4 regions of the Kitasatospora sp. NPDC088783 genome follow, and region 1 is predicted to be linked to each of the others. Evidence: riboswitches for the same ligand, from Rfam matches in the RefSeq annotation. Region 1 holds a riboswitch; each other region holds the start of a gene.
The links. A riboswitch is a leader RNA that binds a small molecule or an ion and turns the genes downstream of it on or off. The one in region 1 is predicted to bind cyclic di-AMP.
Positions count from the first base shown of each region.

Region 2: linked by a shared signal. The riboswitch ahead of ACIP60_RS20530 (peptidoglycan DD-metalloendopeptidase family protein) and the one ahead of ACIP60_RS10750 (transglycosylase family protein) in region 1 are both predicted to bind cyclic di-AMP.
Region 3: linked by a shared signal. The riboswitch ahead of ACIP60_RS06930 (transglycosylase family protein) and the one ahead of ACIP60_RS10750 (transglycosylase family protein) in region 1 are both predicted to bind cyclic di-AMP.
Region 4: linked by a shared signal. The riboswitch ahead of ACIP60_RS26550 (NlpC/P60 family protein) and the one ahead of ACIP60_RS10750 (transglycosylase family protein) in region 1 are both predicted to bind cyclic di-AMP.

Region 1 covers NZ_JBIVKJ010000003.1:496,984-502,350, reverse strand. The annotation lists gene ACIP60_RS10765 (MazG family protein) at 44-1,039, shown strand; gene ACIP60_RS10760 (SDR family NAD(P)-dependent oxidoreductase) at 1,067-1,486, opposite strand; gene ACIP60_RS10755 (cytochrome P450) at 1,641-2,885, shown strand; cyclic di-AMP (ydaO/yuaA leader) riboswitch at 3,118-3,316, shown strand; gene ACIP60_RS10750 (transglycosylase family protein) at 3,320-4,012, shown strand; gene eno (phosphopyruvate hydratase) at 4,339-5,367, shown strand, end outside.
Region 2 covers NZ_JBIVKJ010000007.1:44,860-50,226, reverse strand. The annotation lists gene tig (trigger factor) at 1-695, opposite strand, end outside; tRNA gene ACIP60_RS20540 (tRNA-Pro) at 937-1,010, opposite strand; tRNA gene ACIP60_RS20535 (tRNA-Gly) at 1,171-1,244, shown strand; gene ACIP60_RS20530 (peptidoglycan DD-metalloendopeptidase family protein) at 1,399-2,451, opposite strand; cyclic di-AMP (ydaO/yuaA leader) riboswitch at 2,457-2,608, opposite strand; gene ACIP60_RS20525 (hypothetical protein) at 2,980-3,174, opposite strand; gene ACIP60_RS20520 (PP2C family protein-serine/threonine phosphatase) at 3,569-4,771, opposite strand; gene ACIP60_RS20515 (ribose-5-phosphate isomerase) at 5,023-5,367, opposite strand, start outside.
Region 3 covers NZ_JBIVKJ010000002.1:566,307-571,673, reverse strand. The annotation lists gene ACIP60_RS06945 (glycine hydroxymethyltransferase) at 1-923, shown strand, start outside; gene ACIP60_RS06940 (pyrimidine/purine nucleoside phosphorylase) at 1,195-1,476, shown strand; gene ACIP60_RS06935 (MFS transporter) at 1,597-2,982, opposite strand; cyclic di-AMP (ydaO/yuaA leader) riboswitch at 3,469-3,636, shown strand; gene ACIP60_RS06930 (transglycosylase family protein) at 3,640-4,863, shown strand; gene ACIP60_RS06925 (CapA family protein) at 4,886-5,367, opposite strand, start outside.
Region 4 covers NZ_JBIVKJ010000010.1:216,493-221,859, forward strand. The annotation lists gene ACIP60_RS26545 (NlpC/P60 family protein) at 1-604, opposite strand, end outside; gene ACIP60_RS26550 (NlpC/P60 family protein) at 812-1,903, opposite strand; cyclic di-AMP (ydaO/yuaA leader) riboswitch at 1,914-2,067, opposite strand; gene ACIP60_RS26555 (C40 family peptidase) at 2,467-3,507, opposite strand; gene ACIP60_RS26560 (NYN domain-containing protein) at 3,692-5,071, opposite strand; gene ACIP60_RS26565 (hypothetical protein) at 5,251-5,367, opposite strand, start outside.

The sequences.
Region 1 (5,367 bases):
GGCACGTCCCGCGCGGCCGGTGCCTCCCGGTAGGTTCGACCCCGTGGAGACTCCGAAGCTGATCCTGCTGACCACCACCCACCGCGTCGCCCCCGGCCTGCTGTCCTGGCCCGCCTGGGAGGCGCTCCGGTCCGCGCCGAAGGTGCTGGCCGGGGTCGCGGACCACCCGCAGCTGGCCGCGCTGCGGGCGGCGGGCGTCGAGCCGGAGGTGATCGAGCGGCCCTCGGCCCCGGCGCTGGCCCGGCGGCTGCTGGCCGAGGCCCCGGCGCTCTGGCTGGAGAGCCCGGACGGCGACCCGGGGCTGACGGACGCGCTGGCCCGGATCGCGGTGGAGGAGGCCGGCGAGCACCCGGAGATCGAACTGCTGCCCGGCTCGTACGACCTGCCGGGCGCCCGGCTGCTGGACCTGGCCTCCGTGATGGACCGGCTGCGCTCGCCCGGCGGCTGCCCGTGGGACGCCGAGCAGACCCACCGGAGCCTGGTGAAGTACCTGGTGGAGGAGGCGTTCGAGCTGGTCGAGGCGATCGAGGAGGGCGACCGGGAGACCCTGCGCGAGGAACTCGGCGACGTGCTGCTCCAGGTGTTCTTCCACGCCCGGATCGCCGAGGAGGACGCCGAGGACCCGTTCTCGATCGACGACGTCGCGGGCGACATCGTCGAGAAGCTGATGTACCGCCACCCGCACGTGTTCGGCGACGTGAGCGTGTCCGGCTCCGCCGAGACCGAGGCCAACTGGGAGCAGCTGAAGGCGGCCGAGAAGCAGCGCGAGTCGGTGCTGGACGGCGTCCCGGCGGGCCTGCCCGCGCTGGCGTACGCGGCGAAGCTGGTGTCCCGGGTGCGGCGGGCGCACTTCACCGCCGTGCCGGACGCGCCGTACGAGCTGCCCGCAGAGCTGACCGCGGAGTCGGCGGGCGAGCTGCTGCTGGCGGTCGCGCAGCGCGGCTACGACCGGGGGGTGGACGTGGACGCGGCGCTGCGGGCGGCGGCCCGCCGCTACCGCGCGGCGGTCCGCTCCGCCGAGGGCCTGCCCGAGAAGTAAGGCCCGAGGAGTAACGAGGAGAGCGCGCTAGCCGGCCAGCGGGACGTCCGCGACGGGCCGGCGCTGGGCCGGGATCACCTCGCCGATGGCCTCGCCGACCAGGGCGAGCAGTTCGGCCAGCGGGTCGAGGTGGAGGGGCAGTTCGGCGAGCTGGACGATCCGCTCGCCGTCCGGCCCGGCCACCGCGAACAGGTCGATCGGGCCGAGGTGCTTGACGGCGGTGTCGACCAGCGCGGCGATGTCCGCCGGGTGGTGGACGTCGCCGGAGACGCCGACCACCGGGCAGCCGGGGCGGTCGAGTTCGGCGGCCAGGTCCTCGGCGACGCCGGGGCGCAGATCGGCGATGAGCAGACCGGCGGCGCCGGCGGCGGAGAACCTGCGGGCCAGGTCGGCCCCCGAGCCTCCGTCGAGCACCGCGATGACCACCACTGCACCGGCTACTCGCATGGTCAGCTCCCCTTTCAGAGCGAACCCGTGGCCGGCCCGCACGCCGCCCACTGTGGTTATCGGAGGATCGTAGGCTCGCCCCGACGCTCCGCAACAGGGAATACCCACCAGGTGACCAGACTCACGCGGTGGCGCTTCCAGATACGGTCAAGACATGCCAGATCAGCCCCACGCCGCCCACCCGCAACTCTTCACCTGGGAGTTCGCGGCCGACCCCTACCCGGCGTACGCCTGGCTGCGGGAGCACGCGCCAGTGCACCGCACCACCCTCCCGAGCGGGGTCGACGCCTGGCTGGTCACCCGCTACGCGGACGCCCGGCAGGCGCTGGCGGACGCCCGGCTCTCCAAGAACCCGGCGCACCACAGCGAACAGGCCCACCGCAGCGGCCGGGTCGGCATCCCCGGCGAACGGCAGGCCGACCTGATGACCCACCTGCTGAACATCGACCCGCCCGACCACACCCGGCTGCGCCGGCTGGTCTCCAAGGCGTTCACCCCGCGCCGGGTGGCCGAGTTCGAGCCGCGGGTGCAGCAGCTCACCGACCGGCTGATCGACTCCTTCGCGGCCCGCGGCGAGGCCGACCTGATCCACGAGTTCGCCTTCCCGCTCCCCATCTACGCGATCTGCGACCTGCTCGGCGTCCCCGAGGAGGACCAGGACGACCTGCGCGACTGGGCCGGCATGATGATCCGGCACACCGGCGGCAAGAGGGGAGGGGTGGGCCGCGCGGTCAAGCAGATCCGCGGCTACCTGGCCGACCTGATCCACCGCAAGCGGGCCGACCTCGGCGACGACCTGATCTCCGGCCTGATCCGGGCCGGTGACCACGGCGAGCACCTGACCGAGAACGAGGCCGCGGCGATGGCCTTCATCCTGCTGTTCGCCGGTTTCGAGACCACCATCAACCTCATCGGCAACGGGATGCACGCGCTGCTGCGCGACCCGGGACAGCGCACCCTGCTGCAGGACTCGCTGGCCCGCGGCGAGTCCGGCCTGCTGGCGACCGGGATCGAGGAACTCCTGCGCTACGACGGCCCGGTGGAGCTGGCGACCTGGCGCTTCGCCACCGCGCCGCTGACCATCGGCGGGGTGGACGTCCCGGTCGGCGACCCGGTGCTGGTGGTGCTGGCCGCGGCGGACCGCGACCCGGCCCGGTTCGCCGCCGAGAACACCCTCGACCTGGCCCGGCAGGACAATCCGCACCTGGGTTTCGGTCACGGCATCCACTACTGCATCGGCGCCCCGCTGGCCCGGCTTGAGGGGCAGCGCGCGATCGGCAGCCTGCTGACCAGGCTCCCGGACGTCCGGCTGGCCGCCGATCCGGCCGAGCTGCGCTGGCGGGGCGGGCTGATCATGCGCGGTCTGCGCGACCTCCCGGTCTCCTTCACGCCCCGCTGACGCCGTTTCAGCACCCGCGACACGCCGCCGTGCTGGGCCGACGACGCGCCGGGGCGGGGGCGCGCGTCGCACTCCCGTCCGGGACGAATCCGGACATACCTGGATCGTTCGTTGACGAAGTGGGAATTTCCGTGATTTCGGCGTGATCATGGTGATATGAGCTTGTGATTGCTCGTCAGCTTTGCTTACTCTCCGACATGCCCGCAGCTGCGGGCCCCGATCGCGGCACGCCGAGTCCTGTCCGCCGCGTCCTCGGGCCACCGACCAGGTACCGGACAGGAGTGGGGGAACCAGTGTGAACGCCGTAGTCCCAACGGCTTGGGGTGAAGCCGCCGAGCAACGGGCGCAAGCGCGCCCGGACCGTCCGGCGGCCGGGCCAGCCTCCCGGTCCGAACCCGACAGCTCACCTCGCAGGCGTGCGGAGAGGATGTCCCGTGCTGTTCACCCACACTGTTCGTCACCCCCGTAGTACCAAGGCCGAGAAGGTCATCGCCGCCGCCGGCGTGGCCTCGGTCGGCCTGGCACTTCCCCTGTTGGCCGCCACCGGAGCGGTCGCGGCACCCGTCGACACCTGGGACCGCGTGGCCCAGTGCGAGAGCGGCGGGAACTGGGGCATCAACACCGGGAACGGGTTCTTCGGCGGCCTGCAGTTCACCTCCTCCACCTGGCGCGCCTACGGCGGCGGCCAGTACGCGGCCCGCGCCGACCAGGCCAGCCGCTCCCAGCAGATCGCGGTGGCCGAGCGGGTGCTCGCCTCCCAGGGCCCCGGCGCCTGGCCGGTCTGCTCCAAGCGGGCCGGGCTGGTCAAGGGCGGCGCGCCCGCCGAGGTGTCCGCCGACACCGCCTCGCGCTCCGAGGAGCGCCCCACCGCGCCCCGGCGGCCGCAGGACTCGCCGTCCAAGCGGCCGGCCGAGACCGCCGCCGACCCCCAGGACGCGCCCCAGGCCCCCCAGCCGGCCCCGCAGGGCGCCGCCGGCGGCTACACCGTCCAGGGCGGCGACACGCTCTCCGCCATCGCCGCCGCGCAGCACGTGGCCGGCGGCTGGGAGTGGATCTACCAGGCGAACCGGCAGCTGATCGGCGCCGACCCCGACCTGATCCTGCCCGGACAGGTACTCGCCCTCTGACGCCGGGGCCCGCACCGGGCCCGGCACCCGGCCCGGCACCCGGCCCGGCATCCGGTCCGGCATCCGGGACGCGAGGCCCGCGGACCTGACGAGGTCCCGCCGCCGCCCTGACGAGGGCCGCGTCCCCTGACGCCCCGTCCGCTCCCGGCGCGCGCCGAGCAGTTCGCGCCACCGGGAGCGGCGGACCGGCCGTCAAACAGGTGAACTACCGGTGAGTAGCCGGGCCACACCGTGAGACGGGGCCCGGCCGGGCGTGGCCGCGGCGCGCTGTGCGGCTAGGCTCTGGTCGTAACGACCACACATCCGCTTCCGCTAGGAGATGCCTCGTGCCGTCCATTGATGTCGTCGTAGCCCGTGAGATCCTCGACTCCCGCGGCAACCCCACGGTCGAGGTCGAGGTCGGTCTCGACGACGGCAGCACCGGTCGCGCGGCCGTCCCGTCGGGTGCCTCCACCGGTGCCTTCGAGGCGCTGGAGCTCCGCGACGGCGACAAGAACCGCTACTTCGGCAAGGGCGTCGAGAAGGCCGTCCTCGCCGTGATCGAGCAGATCGGCCCCGAGCTGGTCGGCTACGACGCCACCGAGCAGCGCCTGATCGACCAGGCCATGCTCGACCTGGACGCCACCCCGGACAAGTCCTCGCTCGGCGCCAACGCGATCCTCGGCGTCTCGCTCGCCGTGGCGCACGCCGCCTCCGAGGCCAGCGACCTGCCGCTGTTCCGCTACCTGGGCGGCCCGAACGCCCACGTGCTGCCCGTCCCGATGATGAACATCCTCAACGGCGGCTCGCACGCGGACTCCAACGTCGACATCCAGGAGTTCATGATCGCCCCGATCGGCGCGGAGTCCTTCTCCGAGGCCGTCCGCTGGGGCGTCGAGGTCTACCACACCCTCAAGGGCGTGCTGAAGGAGCGCGGGCTCTCCACCGGCCTGGGCGACGAGGGCGGCTTCGCCCCGAACCTGGACTCCAACCGCGAGGCCCTCGACCTCATCACCGAGGCCATCAAGAAGGCCGGCTACACCCCGGGCAAGGACGTCGCGCTCGCCCTGGACGTCGCCGCCTCCGAGTTCCACAAGGACGGCGCCTACCAGTTCGAGGGCAAGGCGCTCTCCTCCGCCGACCTGATCTCGTACTACGCCGAGCTGGTCGCCGACTACCCGCTGGTCTCCATCGAGGACCCGCTGGACGAGTCGGACTGGGACGGCTGGAAGGCCATCACCGACGCGCTGGGCGACAAGGTCCAGCTGGTCGGCGACGACCTGTTCGTCACCAACCCGGAGCGCCTGCGCAAGGGCATCGAGACCGGCACCGCCAACGCCCTGCTGGTCAAGGTCAACCAGATCGGCTCGCTCACC
Region 2 (5,367 bases), on a different contig from region 1:
GAGTCCTTGCCGACCTGGGTGCCGCCCTTGAGGGTGGTGGTGAAGGTCTTGGACTCACCGGCGGACAGGCCGATCACGGCCTCGTCGATGCCGTCCAGCAGGCGGCCGGAGCCGATCTCGTAGCTCACGCCGGTGGCGGTGCCGTCCTCCGGCACCTCACCGTCGACCTTGGCCTCCAGGTCGATCACCACGATGTCGTTCTCGCCGGCGGCGCGCTCGACGTCCTTGACGGAGGCGAAGCGCTCGCGCAGCTGCTCCAGCGACTTCTCGACGTCCTCGTCGCCGACCTCGATCGGGTCGACCACGACGGCGATCTCGGAGAACTCGGGCAGGGTGACCTCGGGGCGCACGTCGACCTCGGCGGTGAACTTGAGGTCCCCGCCGTCCGCCAGGTTCTCGACACCCTCGATCTCGGTGATGTCGGGCTGGCCCAGAACGTCGATCTGGCCCTCGTCGACGGCCTGCGTGTAGAAGCGCGGAAGCGCGTCGTTGACGGCCTCCTCCAGCACCGCGCCACGACCGAAGCGCTGGTCGATCACCTTGTTCGGGATCTTGCCCTTGCGGAAGCCCGGAACGGTGACCTGCTGGTTGATCTTCTTGTACGCCGCGTCGAGGCTGGGCTTGAGCTCCTCGAAGGGCACCTCGACGGTGAGTCGAACCCGGGTGGGGTTCAGAGTCTCGACGGCGCTCTTCACGGTTGGGTCTCCTAGGGGGCTTGCGGTCAGGGCGATAGGCGGTTGGGGCTGCATTGCTGTCCGTACTACCGCCAGCGATCCATCCTACCGGTACCACGAAAGCGGCTGTGCCCGGCACCGGGGGCCGGGAGCCCGGGGGGCCCGGAACCACGGCGGCGGAACCACGGCGGCGGGGCGCGACGACGACGGGGCCGCAACGACAACAGGGCCCCGCCCGCCGACGAGACCCTGCCGCACGCGGTCGGGGTGACCGGATTCGAACCGACGGCCTTCCGCTCCCAAAGCGGACGCGCTACCAACCTGCGCCACACCCCGTGGTGCCGAGCAGAAGAGTACACGTCGACCCGCCCCCGACCGGGGCGATATCGACGAGCCGGGGACGAGCCGACAACGGGAAGGAGTGTGCAATCCACCGACCCGACCAGGTACGCTGGGCCAGTCCTCACCACCGCACGGTGGCGGAGGGCGCTTCCCTGCGGGTGTAGCTCAATGGTAGAGCCCCAGTCTTCCAAACTGGTCACGCGAGTTCGATTCTCGTCACCCGCTCCACGAGGCCGACGGCCCCGACCGCCCAGCGGTCGGGGCCGTCGCCGTTCCCCCTCCGGCGCACCGGCCCCGCGCTCCCCCGCGCTCCCGCCCCGCGGACGGCCCGGAGGCCCCGCGCGGTGGGTCGCGCGGGGCCTCCGGGGGGTGGTGCCGGGGATCAGACGTTGACGCCGTGGGCCGCCAGGTAGGCGACCGGGTCGATGTCGGAGCCGTAGTCCGGGGTGGTGCGGATCTCGAAGTGCAGGTGCGGGCCGGTGACGTTGCCCGTGGCGCCGGACAGGCCGATCTGCTGCCCCGCCGTCACGGACTGGCCGGCCGAGACGGAGATCGAGGAGAGGTGCGCGTACTGGGCGTACTTGCCGTCGGCGAGCTTGATGACGACCTGGTTGCCGTAGGCGCCGCCGTTGCCGGCCGAGACCACGGTGCCGTTGGCGATCGCCTTCAGGCTGGTGCCGGTGGAGACCGGGAAGTCGATGCCGGTGTGGTAGCCGCTGGACCAGCTGGAGCCCGCCACCTTGTAACCGGTGGTGACGCTGCCCGGCGCGGGGGCGACGTAGCCGGAGGAGGAGCTCGCGGCGGAGCCGGCGCTGCTCGAACCGGTGGAGGCGGTGGCGGTCGACGACTTCGCCGAGGACGACTTCTCGGTCTTGGCCTCGGTCTTGGCCTCGACCTTGGCGGGGGCCGGGGCCGGGGTCTCGGCCTTCGCCTCGGCCGGAGCCGGGGTCTCGACCTTCGCCTTGGCCGGGGCCTCGGTCTTGGCCTGCGCCTTCGGGGCGGCGGCGGTGGCCGCGGCGTCCGAGGAGGTGGTGGCCGAAGTCGCCGGGGCGGCCTGGCCGTTGACGCTCAGCTGCTGGCCGGGGTAGATCAGGTTCGGGTTGCCGCCGATGACCGAGCGGTTGTCCTGGTAGAGCTTCTCCCAGCCGCCGTCCACGTTCTTCGCGGTGGCGATCTTCGAGAGGGTGTCGCCGGCGGCGACCTTGTAGGTCTGCGCGGCGGCGTCACCGGCGGGGTGGCCGGTGGTGTCGGCGACGGGGGTGGCGTCGACCGAGACGTTGGCCCACTGGCGGCCGCCGTCCTGGTGGTCGGCGGTGCCGTGCGCGGAGGCGGCGGAGACCGGGAGGCCGACCGCGGCACCCACCACGCCGGCGGCGATGGCGATGCGGGCGATGGTGGTCAGGCGCGGCTTGCGGTGCTTGCCCTGGACGGACATGAAGCTGTTCCTCTCCGACGCCTACGAGGTGAGCTGTCGGGTTCGGGCGAGAGTTGCCCGGCCGCGTCTCCGCGGCTTCACCCCGAGCCGTCCCGTGCGTTCCGGGCCCGGCGTACTACCTGTGGTTCCCCCGCTCCTGCCGTGGCGTGGTGTCTGGTCGGCACCGAACGGCGGCAGGACTAGGCGTTCCGCTCGATGGCCAGCCCGGCCGATGTCCGGGCTGCGGAGGAAGCAAAACCCACGGCTCGCGGAGCTGGCAAGCGCCGAAGAGCCCCGTTCCCGTGATCGGGAGGGGGCTGACGGTACGCCAGGTCACGCTCCGCCGACGACGGGCTGCGGTGCGCGTACGGGATCATGACGGTGCGCCCACGAACCGCACACAGCGGGCGACGTCGGCCACTGCGTGCACCTGGGCGCTGACCTGGCGTGACGGGTCGGGTGAGCCTGGTCACCCGCGGGCAGCGGTGCGGTCCGGAACGGGGGTGCCCCCGCCCGTCGGAACGTGCTCCCCGGGGCCGGACGGGGTGGTCAGCCCGCGATGCCGGAGATGGCCTTGGAGATCGAGTTGAGGAACTGCTGGATCGGCCCGGCCATGGTCGACTGGCTGAGCATGAATCCGAACAGCGCGGCGATGATGGCGTGTCCGCCCTTCAGCTGCTTGTTGCGGATGAAGATGAAGACGATGACGCCGAACAGGACAAGGGCGGAGACGGAGAAGGCCACCGGGACTCACTTCCTCGATTCATGGCGGGGGTTCAGGTCGGAACCGGCGACGGCTCCAGGCGGAAACCGGCCCCTGCCCCCCGTGTCCCCACCACTCCATCCGGACTCAGTGTGGTCGCTCGTGCGGACTGCGTAAAGGACTTGCCCCGTCACCGGGGGCCCCAACCCGGGTGGTGGGACTGATTTTCGCCGACCGCGACGATAGCGGACGGGTCCTGACGGGGCGTCGGCGGGAGGCGGTTCGCGGCGGCTGCCGCGGCAAACCGGCAGGCAGACCGGGTCGGTGCCCACCGGCCGGGTATGCCAGGGGAATTGGCCGAAGATCAACGTCGGGGTTTGACACTCCGTGGGCGCTCCGTGCTCACCGCGCCCGCCGCGTCCGCGCCCGGCGGGGTCAGCGGCGCCAGACCAGCAGCACCGCCCGGTCGTCGTTGACGTGCTTGGCCACGCTGTCGATCAGCCGGACCGCGGCCCCGGGGCGCCCGGCCGCCGGGATGGTGGCGACCAGCCGGTCGGCCTCGCCCATCAGCCGGTCCATGCCCTCGCCCAAGTCCCGGCCGGGGATCTCCACCATGCCGTCGGTGCAGAGCATCAGCACGTCGCCGGGGCCCAAAGTACCGCGCGCGCCCTCGAACTTGGCGCCGTCGTAGACGCCGAGCAGCGGGCCCTCGGCCTCCTTGACCTCCCAGTGGCCGGCCCCGGCCAGCCGGTGCATGCCGGGCAGGTGCCCGGCGGAGAGGAGTTCGTACTCGCCGGTGTCCAGGTCGAGGACCAGGTGGACGGCGGTGGCGAAGCCCTCCTCCCAGTCCTGGCGCAGCAGGTAGCCGTTGGCGGCGGGCAGGAAGTCGTGGGCGGGCAGCGAGCCGAGCAGCCCGCCGAAGGCGCCGGAGAGCAGCAGGGCGCGGCTGCCGGCGTCCATGCCCTTGCCGGAGACGTCGGCGAGGACGACTTCGAGCACCGGGCCGGTGCGGGCGGCGACCATGAAGTCGCCGGAGAAGGACTGGCCGCCGGCCGGGCGGAGCGCGGTGTCGGTGTGCCAGCCGTCGGGCAGCTGCGGGACGCGGCCCTGGACCCGGATCCGTTCGCGCAGGTCGAAGAGCATGGTGGAGCCGCCGCGCCAGGGCACGCCGATCCGGCGGCGGAACTGGGCGACCAGCAGTCCGGCGACGCCGACCGCGCCGACCACCAGGGCGGCGCCCGGGGTGACGCCGTGGGCGTACGCCTCGGGCTGCCGGCTGGCCACCCGCTCGCCGGTGTGCACCAGGGACTCGGTGATCAGCCCGGCGGCCGCGGCGGCGTACAGCAGCACCAGGGTGCCGGGGCGCAGCAGCAGCGCGCCGGCCAGCACCGGCAGGACCAGGGCGGTGGGCGGCGCCCAGTCCGGGACGAGGATGTTGAGCAGCACCAGCAGCGGGACGGCCAGGGCGAGCGCGGCGAACGCCCACCAGTCGGCGCCGTCGCCGCGGAAGTAGTCGACCCCGGTGCGGCGCAGCCTGCGCCGGGCCCGGTACAGCGCCGTGCGCAGCCGGGCCGTCACGGGTTCGCGGGACGGTCCGCCGTCCCGGCCCGTCGCACTGGGACGCGCGCTGCCGGCCATGGGGACCGACCTTATCCACCGCCGGTGCCCGCGTCGACGGGGCGGGTGGCACCGGGTGCAGCGCGGGGCGGCGGGCCCGGCGGGTTTCGGCCGCCCGGGACGTGTCCGGGGGCGGGGGTCCTCCGCGGGCGGACCGGCGGAGCGGCCGAACCGGGGCCGGACGTCCGCGAGTTGGGCGCGGTGCGCCCGAGCCGTGCTTGCTGCGGTGCGGGGTGCGGCGGGGGACGCCCGGGCGGGCGTCCCCCGTCGGCTCAGCCCTGCGGGTGGTGGGCCGGAATCGGCGGGAGCTCGCCGGTGGTCTCGTACTCGGACAGCATGTCGATCCGGCGGGTGTGCCGCGCCTCGCCGCTGTACGGGGTGTTGAGGAAGACCTCGACGAACTTGGTGGCCTCGTCCAGGGTGTGCATCCGGCCGCCGACCGAGATGACGTTGGCGTTGTTGTGCTCGCGGCCGAGGGCCGCGGTCTGCTCGCTCCAGGCGAGGGCGGCCCGGACGCCCTTGACCTTGTTGGCGGCGATCGCCTCGCCGTTGCCGGAGCCGCCGATCACCACGCCCAGCGCCTCGGGGTCGGCGGCGGTGCGCTCGGCCGCCCGGAG
Region 3 (5,367 bases), on a different contig from region 1:
TCACGCACGGCTTCCGACCGAACATCTCGGGCAAGATGTTCGAGCAGCGCAGCTACGGGACGGACCCGACGACCGGACTGGTCGACTACGACGAAGTCCGGCGGATCGCCCTGGAGTTCAGGCCGCTGATCCTGGTGGCCGGGTACTCGGCGTACCCGCGGCTGGTGGACTTCCGCCGGATGCGGGAGATCGCGGACGAGGTGGGCGCGACCCTGATGGTCGACATGGCGCACTTCGCCGGCCTGGTCGCGGGCAAGGTGCTGACGGGGGACTTCGATCCGGTCGCGCACGCGCAGATCGTCACCACCACCACGCACAAGTCGCTGCGCGGCCCGCGCGGCGGCATGGTGCTGTGCACCTCGGAGCTGGCGGAGCACGTCGACCGGGGCTGCCCGCTGGTGCTCGGCGGCCCGCTGTCGCACGTGATGGCGGCGAAGGCGGTGGCGTTCGCGGAGGCGCGCCGCCCCGAGTTCCAGGTGTACGCCCGGCAGGTGGTGGACAACGCCCGGGCGCTCGCCGAGGGACTGCTCAAGCGCGGCGCCCGGCTGGTGACCGGCGGCACCGACAACCACCTGGTGCTGGCGGACGTCTCCTCCTACGGTCTGACGGGACGCCAGGCGGAGGCGGCGCTGCTGGACTCCGGCATCGTCACCAACCGCAACGCCGTCCCGCAGGACCCGAACGGCGCCTGGTACACCTCCGGCATCCGGCTCGGCACGCCCGCGCTGACCACCCGCGGGCTGGACGCGGCGGAGCTGGACGAGGTCGCCGAGCTGATCCACACCGTGCTGACGGCCGCCGCGCCGGTCGGCTCCTCGAAGGCGCAGTACGCGCTGGACGAGGCCGTCCGCGACTCCGTCGCCAAGCGCGCGGTCGACCTGCTCGCCGACCACCCGCTCTACCCGGGCATCACGCTCGGCTGATCCTCCCCTCCCGGCGTCCCCGTCCGGACGCCTCCCGGCCCGGCCCGCCGCCACCCCGGCGGGCCGGGCCGCCGAACTCGCCGCGCCGCGCGCCGCGTTCCGACCTGCGGCGGAGACGGGCCCGACGGCGGCGGGGGCCACCGTCGGCCGGTGACCAACCAGCGGACGCTCCCGGCAACCGAGCTGCTCGCGCCGATAGGCTCGCCCCCGCCGCGGCCGGGCGCGCGACGCGCCGGCCGCCGTTCCGCACCCCTTCCGCAGGAGAACGCGCATGCTCAAGGTCAACGAATACTTCGACGGCACGGTCAAGTCGGTCGCCTTCACCTCGGCCGACGGCCCGGCGACCGTCGGCGTGATGGCCCCCGGCGAGTACGAGTTCGGCACCGCCGCCCCGGAGGTCATGCACGTGGTCAGCGGCGCCCTGACCGTGAAGCTCCCCGGCTCCGACGACTGGCGGACCTTCTCCGCCGGTGAGCACTTCTCCGTTCCGGGTGACAGCAAGTTCCACCTCCAGGTCTCGATCGACACGGCCTACCTCTGCGAATACCGCTGATCCCCTCCCGCTGACCACCGCCACACAGCCACCGCCGCAGCCGCCGGTCCGGTCGCCCCGGCCGCGACCGGGCTGGGCGCGGCGCGCTGTGGTGGGCCGGTGGTCAGCCGTGGGTCACGCTCACAGCGCCGCCTCCGCTTCCGGAACGGGCTCCCGGCGCCCGGCGGCTCCCGCCACCGTCCCCGCCGCCGTCCGGACCCCGGGCGCGGGCTCCGGCTCAGGTCCAAGTCCGGCCGCCGGCTCGGGCTCCGGCTCGGGAGGCCGGCTCGCCGGCAGGTGACGGACCGCGGGGAGCGCGAGCAGGACGAACGCGACCGGGACGGCGAGGGCGGTCATCCCGAACAGCGTGGGACGCACGCCGAGGCTCTCGGAGAGCGGACCGGCCAGCACCAGCCCGAGCGGCATCAGGGCGACGGCGATCAGGTGGTCGTAGGAGCTGACCCGGGAGAGCACCCGCTCCGGTATGTGCACCTGGAGCGAGGTCTCCCAGAGCACGAAGAACAGGGACACGCCCACGCCCGTGACCGCCTTCAGGGCGGCGATCACCCAGACCGGCGCACCGGAGCCGATGATCGCGGCCTGGCAGGAGGCGACCGCCATCGCCACCGCCGCGACGGCCATCGGGCGGGCCGGTTTCCACCGGTAGGAGCACACGTCCCCCACGATCGAGCCGAGGCCGAAGGCGATCACCACCACCGTCCAGGCGTTGGCGCCGCCCCACTCGCGCTTCGCCAGCACCGGCCCGAGCACGAACACCGAGGGCAGCACCACGACGTGGTAGACCGCCATGGCGAGCATGCTCGACCACACCCACGTCCGGCTGCGCACCTGCTGCCAGCCGATCCGCAGCTCGGCCAGGAACCCGGGCCGCTCGCCCCGCTCGGCCCCGCCGTCGACGCCGCCCGCCGCGACCGCACCGTCGACCGCGCCCAGCCGGGCCAGCACCGCGGCACTGACCGCGAAACTCGCGGCGTCCATCGCCAGCGCACCCCCCGGGCCGACCGCCGCGATCAGCAGACCGGCCAGCGCCGGGCCGACCACCAGGCCCGTCGACTGGACGAACCCGCTCAGCGCGTTCGCCTCGCGCAGCCGATCGGCGGGGACCAGCAGGGGCAGCAACCCGGTGGAGGCGGGGAGGAAGAAGGCGTCCGCGACCCCGAACAGCGCCATCAGCAGCGCCAGCAGCCCGACCCGGGCGGTGCCGGTGAGCAGCAGCACCGCGACGGCCGCCTGGACGGCGCACCGCAGCAGGTCGGAGGCCAGCATGATCCGCCGTCTCGGTATCCGATCCGCCCAGACGCCCCCGACCAGGGCGAACACCAGCAGCGGGAGCAGCCCGGCGGCCGTCACCAGCCCCACGTCGACGGCCGAGCCGCCGATCGACAGCACGGCGAAGGGCAGCGCCACGAACGACACCCGGTCTCCCAGGGTCGACAGCGACTGGCCGACGAACAGCCTGGCGAACTGGCGCTCGGTGCGGAGCACTTCAGGAATCAGGGCGCCCACGGAACCTCCCCAACGGACTCGACGGACCTGACGGACCTGTCGGACCCGACGAACTCGACGGACCCGGCGACGCGCCCACCGGAACAGCGAGCAGGGCGATCGTAGGAAGCCCGCCGACCCCCTGTCGCATCATTTATCCGCAACGCGCCGAATGCCCCGTTTACACCCAACTCGGCTACCCTCAAAGGCAGTTGGCGGGCGAGAGCCGCCGACACCACCCCGGCGGAGCACCGGCCTTCCCCGCTCCCTCCCACCCCAATCCCACCGATCGGCCAGACTTCTCCCACCGATCCGCCGACCCTCCCCTCGTCCTCCCGCCCGATCTCCCGTCAACAGGTCGTCCACACACCACGCAGGACCCGACGTGACGAGGGCGTGATCCGAGCGCGACGCGCTTGTGATTGCCACGTTCGAGTGAATAGGCTCGCCCCGGCTCGCACCGCCGGGCCCCCGCACGCGACAACGCCGAGCCCTGTCCACCGCGCTGCGGGTCGACCACCAAGACCCTTGGGCAGGGACGGGGGAACCACGATTGTTGCCGTCCCCCACGGCTAGGGGTGAAGCCGTCCGCACCGGGTGACCGGGGCGCGACGGCCGGGCCTCCCTCCCGGCCCGAACCCGACAGCTCACCCCGTAGGCGTGCGGAGAGGATCTCGCATGCTCTTCACGGGTTCGGGACGCCACCGTCGGCAGGGTCCGGCGGAGAAGGCGGCCGAGCGGGCGATCGCGGCGGCCGGCGTGGCCGGTGTCGGCATCGCCCTGCCGCTGCTCGCCGTCACCGGCGCACACGCCGCCCCCAGCGCGGTCTGGGACCGGGTCGCCGACTGCGAGAGCGGAGGGAACTGGAGTTCCGACGCGGGCAACGGCATCTACGGCGGCCTGGGGATCACCGCCCAGCGCTGGAACGACTACGGCGGCACCCAGTACTCGGCGCTGCCGAACGGGGCCACCCGCAGCCAGCAGATCGCCGTCGCCGAACGCATCCTGGCCACCGAGGGCCCCTCGCCCTGGTCGGCGTGTGCGGACGACGCGGGCCTGAACACCGCCAGCGCGCCGGGCGTGGTCGACGACAACGACTCGGCGGACGAGACGGGTTCGCTGCGCGGCGCACGCGGCGTCGCGGCGGTCAACTCCGCCCCGGACGGCAGCACCGTCCCGGACGGGAAGAGCACGCCGGTGTTCTCCGGCCTGCCCGGCTACGACCCGGTCTCGCACGTGTACTGGTACGAGAAGAACGGCGCCTGGTTCTGGACCAGCCACCAGAGCCTGTACGAGCGCTACATGCAGCTGACGCACCCCCAGCCGCACCCGAGCGCGCCGACCACGACCACCCCGGACCCGACCGTCCCCACCCCGAACGCCCCGGACGCCTCGGCCACCCCGACCGTCCCGCCGGTCCCCCCCACCGACCCGGCCGCTCCCGGCGACCCCACCGACCCGACCGCCTCGCCCAGCCCGAACACGCCCACCGACGGCAGCACCGGCACCAACAACGGGAACGGGGGCGGCCTGCTGCCCACCCTCCCGGTCACCCCGTCGCCCGGCCCGTCCACCGGCACCGGCACCGGCACCGGCAGCACCCCGGACGCGTCGCCCGGCGGCGGCACCACCACCGCCCCGGGCGCGGGCAGCGGCACGGCCGCACCCACGGACGCGTCCACCACCCCGGCGGCCCCGACCACCCCGGCGGCCCCGGCTCCGGCAGCGTCCCCGGCCCCGTCCGCGCAGCCGTACACCGTAGGCCCCGGCGACACGCTGGCCTCGATCGCCCGCAGCAACGCCGTGGGCGGCGGCTGGTCCGAGCTCTACAAGTCGAACCAGCAGCTGATCGGCGAGAACCCGGACCTGATCCGGCCCGGCCAGGTGCTGGACCTGGGCTGACGGATGCCCGGACCGGCCGCCGTCACTTCGGGACGGCGGCCAGTCCGGTGCAGCCGCGCAGGCCGTCGCGGCGCTGCTGGGCGGCCTTCGCGGCGCTGCCGTTCTGCGGGACGGGCACGCCGCGGCCGTCGATGCGGGCGGGGGTGAAGGTCTCGCCGGTGACGCGGCCGTCGGCGGTGACGGTGATCGTGGTGACGCCGGTCTCGTCGGAGGCGGTGTAGTTCGAGGTGCCGTACCAGAGGAAGTTGCCGAAGCCGTACGCCACGTAGGTGTTCCCGAGCATGCCCGCGCCGAGCATGGTGTGGGCGTGGGTGCCGACCACGGCGGTCGCTCCGGCGTCGGCGAGTTTCTTGGCCAGCGAGGTCTGCGCACGGGTCGGGCAGGCCACGCCCTCGTCGCCCCAGTGCAGGTAGACCAGGACCACGGGCGCCTGCGCCTTCGCCCCGGCCACGGCCCGCAGCAGCGCGGTCTCGTCGAGGGCGGACGCGATGCCGGGCTTGTGCG
Region 4 (5,367 bases), on a different contig from region 1:
CGTTCAGCAGCCGCTGGGCCTTGGCCAGCCGCTCGCGGACCTCGTCCTTGGCGGCGGACAGCCGCTGCCTGGCCTGCTCCAGCTCGTCGAGCTTGGCGCCGGCCTCGTGCCGCCGCTCGTCGAGCCGCCGGGCCCGCTCGGCCAGCTCGCGCAGCCGGTCGCCCTGCCGGGCGGTGGCCTGTTCGAGCGAGCGGGCGCCGGTCAGGTAGCCGGCCGGGTCCTGGTCGAGCATCAGCCGGACGGCGGGGTCGATGCCCTGGGACCGGTACTCGGCGGCGGCGACGGCGCCCAGGTCGCCGCGCATCCGGTTGAGCTCCTCCTGCCCGGCGGCGACCTGGTCCTGGAGGGCGCCGGCCTCGGCCTGGAGCCGCCGCTGCTGCTCCAGCGCGGCGTTGCACTGCTCGGAGGCCCGCTCGGCCTCCTCGTAGAGCTGGTCGACCCGGGCCTTGACCTCGCCGCGGTTGGGCGGGTCGGCGGGGCTGAGCGGGGCCGCGGCGGCCCCGCCCACGGTCAGGCCGAGCGCGCCGGTGGCGGCGGCGGTGAGCGCCAGGGCGCGGGCGAGGCGCTGGACGCCGGGCAGTGGGGTGCGGCGGGGCACGGACACGCGCGACGGCTCCGTTCTGCGGCCGGCCTCCGCCGCCGCCCGCGGTCGGACGGCCGTCCTCGCGGGGGCCCGGGGGCAGAGGTTAGCGATTCCGACCGATCCAGTCCAAACCCTGACAGCACCGAATATTTGACCCCTAATCGGGCATCCGAACGAGAGCGGCCCGGCACCCCGTGCGGGGTACCGGGCCGGGGCCTCGACGGAGCGTCAGATCCGGACGATCCGGTTGATCGGCATCGCGGTCGCCGACTCGTAGCGGACCTGCGCGCCGGTGTGCGGGGCGTGGATGATCTGCCCGTTGCCGACGTACATGCCGACGTGGTGCTGGTCGCCGTAGTAGATGATCAGGTCGCCCGGACGGGCGTTGGCGATGTTGGTGCCGAGGCTGGTGCCGGCCCCGGCCTGCGCCTGCGAGGTGCGCGGGATGGACACCCCGGCCTGCTTGTAGGCCCACTGCATCAGCCCGGAGCAGTCGAAGGTGCTCGGCCCGGCCGCGCCGTAGGAGTACCAGCTGCCCAGCTTGGAGGCCGCCGCGCCGACCGCGTTGCCCGAGAAGCTGGAGGACGCCGGGGCGTTCAGCTCCGCCCGGCCGCTGTCGCGGGAGGCCCGCTGCTGCTGCTGTTGCTGCTGCTGCGCGGAGTCGGCCTTCGCCTTGGCGTCCGCGGCGGCCTTGGCCTCGGCGGCGGCGAGCTGCTCGCGCTCCTGCTGGGTCAGCGTGTTGAGCAGCTCCTGGGCCTTGGCCAGCTTCGCCTGGACGTCCTCCTTGTCGGCCTTGAGGGCCTTGGTGGTGGTGTCCAGTTCGGCGAGCTTGGTCTCGGCCTCCTTGCGCTGCGCGTCGAGCTTGGCCTGCTCGTTCTGGAAGGTCTTGAGCAGGTCGGCCTGGGTGGAGCCGACCGCGTTCAGCGCACCGGCCTGGCCGAGGAAGGTGTCCGGGCTGCTGGAGAGCATCAGCTGCATGGTCTGCGGCATGGTGCCGGTGCGGTACTGCTCGGCGGCGATGCCGGCCAGCGACTCCCGGGCGGAGGTCACCTGCTCCTGCTGCCGGGCGAGCTGGTCCTGGAGCTGGCCGACCTGCTTCTGCAGGTCCTGCTGCTTCTCGACCGAGGCGTTGAGCGCCTCCGTCTTCACCTCGGCCTGCTCGTTGAGCTCGTCGACCTGGGCCTTGACCTGGTCCTTGGTCGGCGCCGGGTCGGCGTGCGCCCCGCCCTGGGCGGAGAGCGCCACGGCAGCGGCGGCGGTGGCAGTGAGAATCGAGACCCGGGCACGGCCGACGGGCTTGGGACGGCGATGGGACGCCACGAAGGCGGACTCCTTCTTCCTCACACCGCCTACCGGGTGAGCTGACGGGTTCGGGCTGGAAGAGATGCCCTACGGCGCTTCACCGACCGCGCGCGGCGGTCGGCCCGGCGCCGATTCACCCCGGGGGAACGTGGTTCCCCGGCTCCGTTCGACAGCACCCCCGCAGGGGTATCCCCGTCGGCAGACCCGGTGTTGACGGTCTGCCCGCTGCGTCACGGACTCGGCGGCGACCTCCGCCGCCGCCCCCCTTGGGCGATCGACACTGCGGTGGTCGAAGCACGACCCTAGTAACCGATCCGTGATCCGTTCAAATCCTTGTCGGAAAAAAATCTGATTCTGAATCAAATACCTCGACACTTATGACCGAACGTGATCGGTTCACTACCCAGCACGGAGCAATTCTCACCCTGCGGCCGGGAAACACCACACCCGGGCGTGTCACGGATCACAGCAGGATCCCGACCCGCCCGGGCGTGTCACAGTGCGTCAGTTGTCGCCCGGTGGGGCGTTTGTCCGATTCGCCGGGCCGTCGACCAGCCCCGGCCGGACCCGACCCGCCCCGGTCAGACCCGGCGGATGGTGGAGATCGGCAGGGTGTCGACCTTCATCGTCTTCACCACGTCACCGGTGCGCGGCGCGTGCACCACCAGGCCGTTGCCGATGTACATGCCGACGTGGTGCCGGTCGCCGTAGTAGATGACCAGGTCGCCGGGCTGCGCGTTGTGCCAGTCGGTGCCCACGTTGGTGCCGTAGCTGCCCTGCGACTGCGAGGTGCGCGGCAGCGAGACGCCGGCCTGCTTGTACGCCCACACCATCAGGCCCGAGCAGTCGAAGGTGCTCGACCCGGTGGCGCCCCAGACGTACGCCGAGCCCTGCTTGCCGAGCGCGGCCGCCACCGCGGTCGCCGCGTAGCCGCTGGCCGGCGGCAGGGTGGACGGGTCGACCCGGGAGGCGCTGCGCGAGGCGGTGCCGCCGCCGGAGCCGCGGAGGATGGAGGCGCGGTCCGCGGCGTTCAGCTTGGAGAGCAGCTTCTGCGCCTCGGCGAGCTTGGCGTTCACGTCGTTCTTGGCGTCGTTGAGCGCCTGGGTCTGGCTGTCCAGCTCCTGGAGGACCTGGGAGGCCTCCTGCTTCTGCTGGTCCAGGCGGCGCTGCTGGTCCTTGAGCGACTTGAGCGTCTCGGCCTGGGTGCTGGCAGCCTGCCCGAAGGAGGTGGCCTGGGTGAGGTACTGGTCCGGGTTCGAGGAGAGCATCAGCTGCATCGACGGGTCGACGCCGCCCTGCCGGTACTGGTCGCCGGCCACCGCCGCCAGCCCGGAGGCCAGCTCGGTCAACTGCTCCTGGCCGCGGGCCACCTGGTCCTGCAGGTCGTCGGCCTGCTTGCGCAGCTGGTCGGCCCGCTCCTTGGCGCCGTTGTACTTCTCGGCGGACTGCTCCTGCTCCTCCAGCAGCTTGTCGACCTGTGCCTTCACCTCGTCCTTGTTCGGCTGGGCCGGGGCGGCGTGCGCGCTGGCCTGGGCCGTCAGGGCGACCGCGGTCGCGGCGGCAGCGGTGAACACGGAGATCCGCGCACGGCTCGGCTGCTTGGGACGGCGGTGGGAGGCCAAGGGGGAGCTCCTTCTTCCTGCTGGACTCACCCCGACGAGTGATGGTCCGGAATATAGGTTTGACGCCAGACCCTAGTGAAGTCCCTGCCTCCGCGTCCACTCCCGGGGGCTTCCGGATGCCCGCCCCCGCCCCCTTTCACGGGACCGTCACACTCCGGCCGCCCGGGGGCCCGCTGACCGCCCCTCAGCTGCGCGCCAGCCGGTTCAGCAGCAGCACCGAGGCCACCGGCCGCGCCCCCGCCGTGCGGACCCCGTCGGCGACCTCCCGGTCGGCGGAGACCACCACCACCGGACGGCCCTGCGGCTCGGCCCGCACCAGCCGGCGGATCAGCTCGTCCGCGGTCTCCCCGGTCCGGCTGAAACGCACCCGCACCCCGCGCGGCGGGGCCATGATCACCGGCACGTCCAGGTCCTGGCCGTCGAACACGCAGGTCACCTCGGCCTGGGTGCGCTGGGCCAGCATCGCCAGCCCGCCCAGCAGCCGCATCCGCTGCTGCTCCAGCGGCAGTTGGGGGTAGCCGGTCTTGGTCACGTTGTAGCCGTCCACCACCAGGTGGACCTGCGGGATGGCCAGCAGCTGGTCCAGCAGCGCCGGGTCGTCCTCGGCCAGGCCGCGCCGGGCCACGTCGTGCGGCGAGGCCGAGCCGGGCTCCACCGCCTCCACCAGGTCGGCCGGGCGCAGCGCGGTCACCGGCAGCGCCAGCTCGCGCTGGAGGCCCTGGGCCGACTGCAGCACGCTGTCCAGCAGCAGCCGCAGCCGCATGTCCTCGACGCTGCGGCCCTCCCGGGCGGTGCGCCGTCCGCTCTCCACCGCGGCCTCCAGCTCGGCGACCCGGTGCCGCAGCCGCCGGGCCTCGCTCTCGGCGGCGCTGCGCTCGGCGGCGGCGGCGGCCCGGGCCTCGGCCAGCTCCCCGGCCAGCCGGCGGTTCTCGGCCTGCGCCCGCCGGGTGTCCGCCTCCAGCGAGCGGACCTTCTTGCGCAGCGACTCCGCCTCCCGGCGCACCCCCTCGGCCTCGGCCCGGTGCCGCTCCAGCTCGCCGCGGGCCGCGGCCCGGGCCTCGGCCAGCTCCTCCTGGAGCTTCTCGGCCAGCCGGGCGGCCTCGGCGGCGGCGCCCTCGGCGTCGACCCGCTCGGCCTCCTCGCCGGCCTCCTCCACCAGCCGGGCCCAGCCGGACGGGCGGACCAGGTAGGCGGCGGCGGCCACGTCCATCGGGTCGGCGGCGGCCGGGACGGCGCCCGACTCCAGGGCCTGCACCAGGTCGGGCTGGCCGAGCCGCAGCCGTTCGGCTATCCGGACCCGGAACGCCGGGTCCGACTCCAGCGCGGCGGCCAGCGCGGTCCCCGCGTACTTGGCCCGCCGGGCCGGGGTGAACTTGGCGTACGGGCGCAGCGAGGCGGGCAGCTCGCCCGGGGCGATGCCGCCGAGCGCGTCCGAGGCGATGCCGACCACCCGCCGGCGCACGCCCTCGGGCAGGGGGCGCCCGGCCGTCTCCGCCGCGTCGTCCCGGGCCGGGGCGGGCGCGGTCCCGTCCGGGCCCGCCGGCGCGTTCGCTGCCTCCGCCACTGTCCTCGGCTCCGATCCTGGTCCTGGCGGGCCCTCCCGGCGGGTGCCGGGCGGGTGTTGGTGTCCGCCGCTGCTGCCAATTGTCCCGTCTACCGTGCCGCTCCGACAGCACCCCGCCGACGAGTGCGCCCCGCGCCCCCGTCCGGGCCGGACGGGAACGCGGGGCGGTGGGGACGGCGTCAGCCCTGCTGGGCCCCGCCCTCCGCGGACTCCTCGGCGCCGGGGCGGGCCACCAGCTCGACCTGGTCGACGGCGTTGCACCAGCGGCAGCGCACGGACTCGATGGTCTCCGCGAG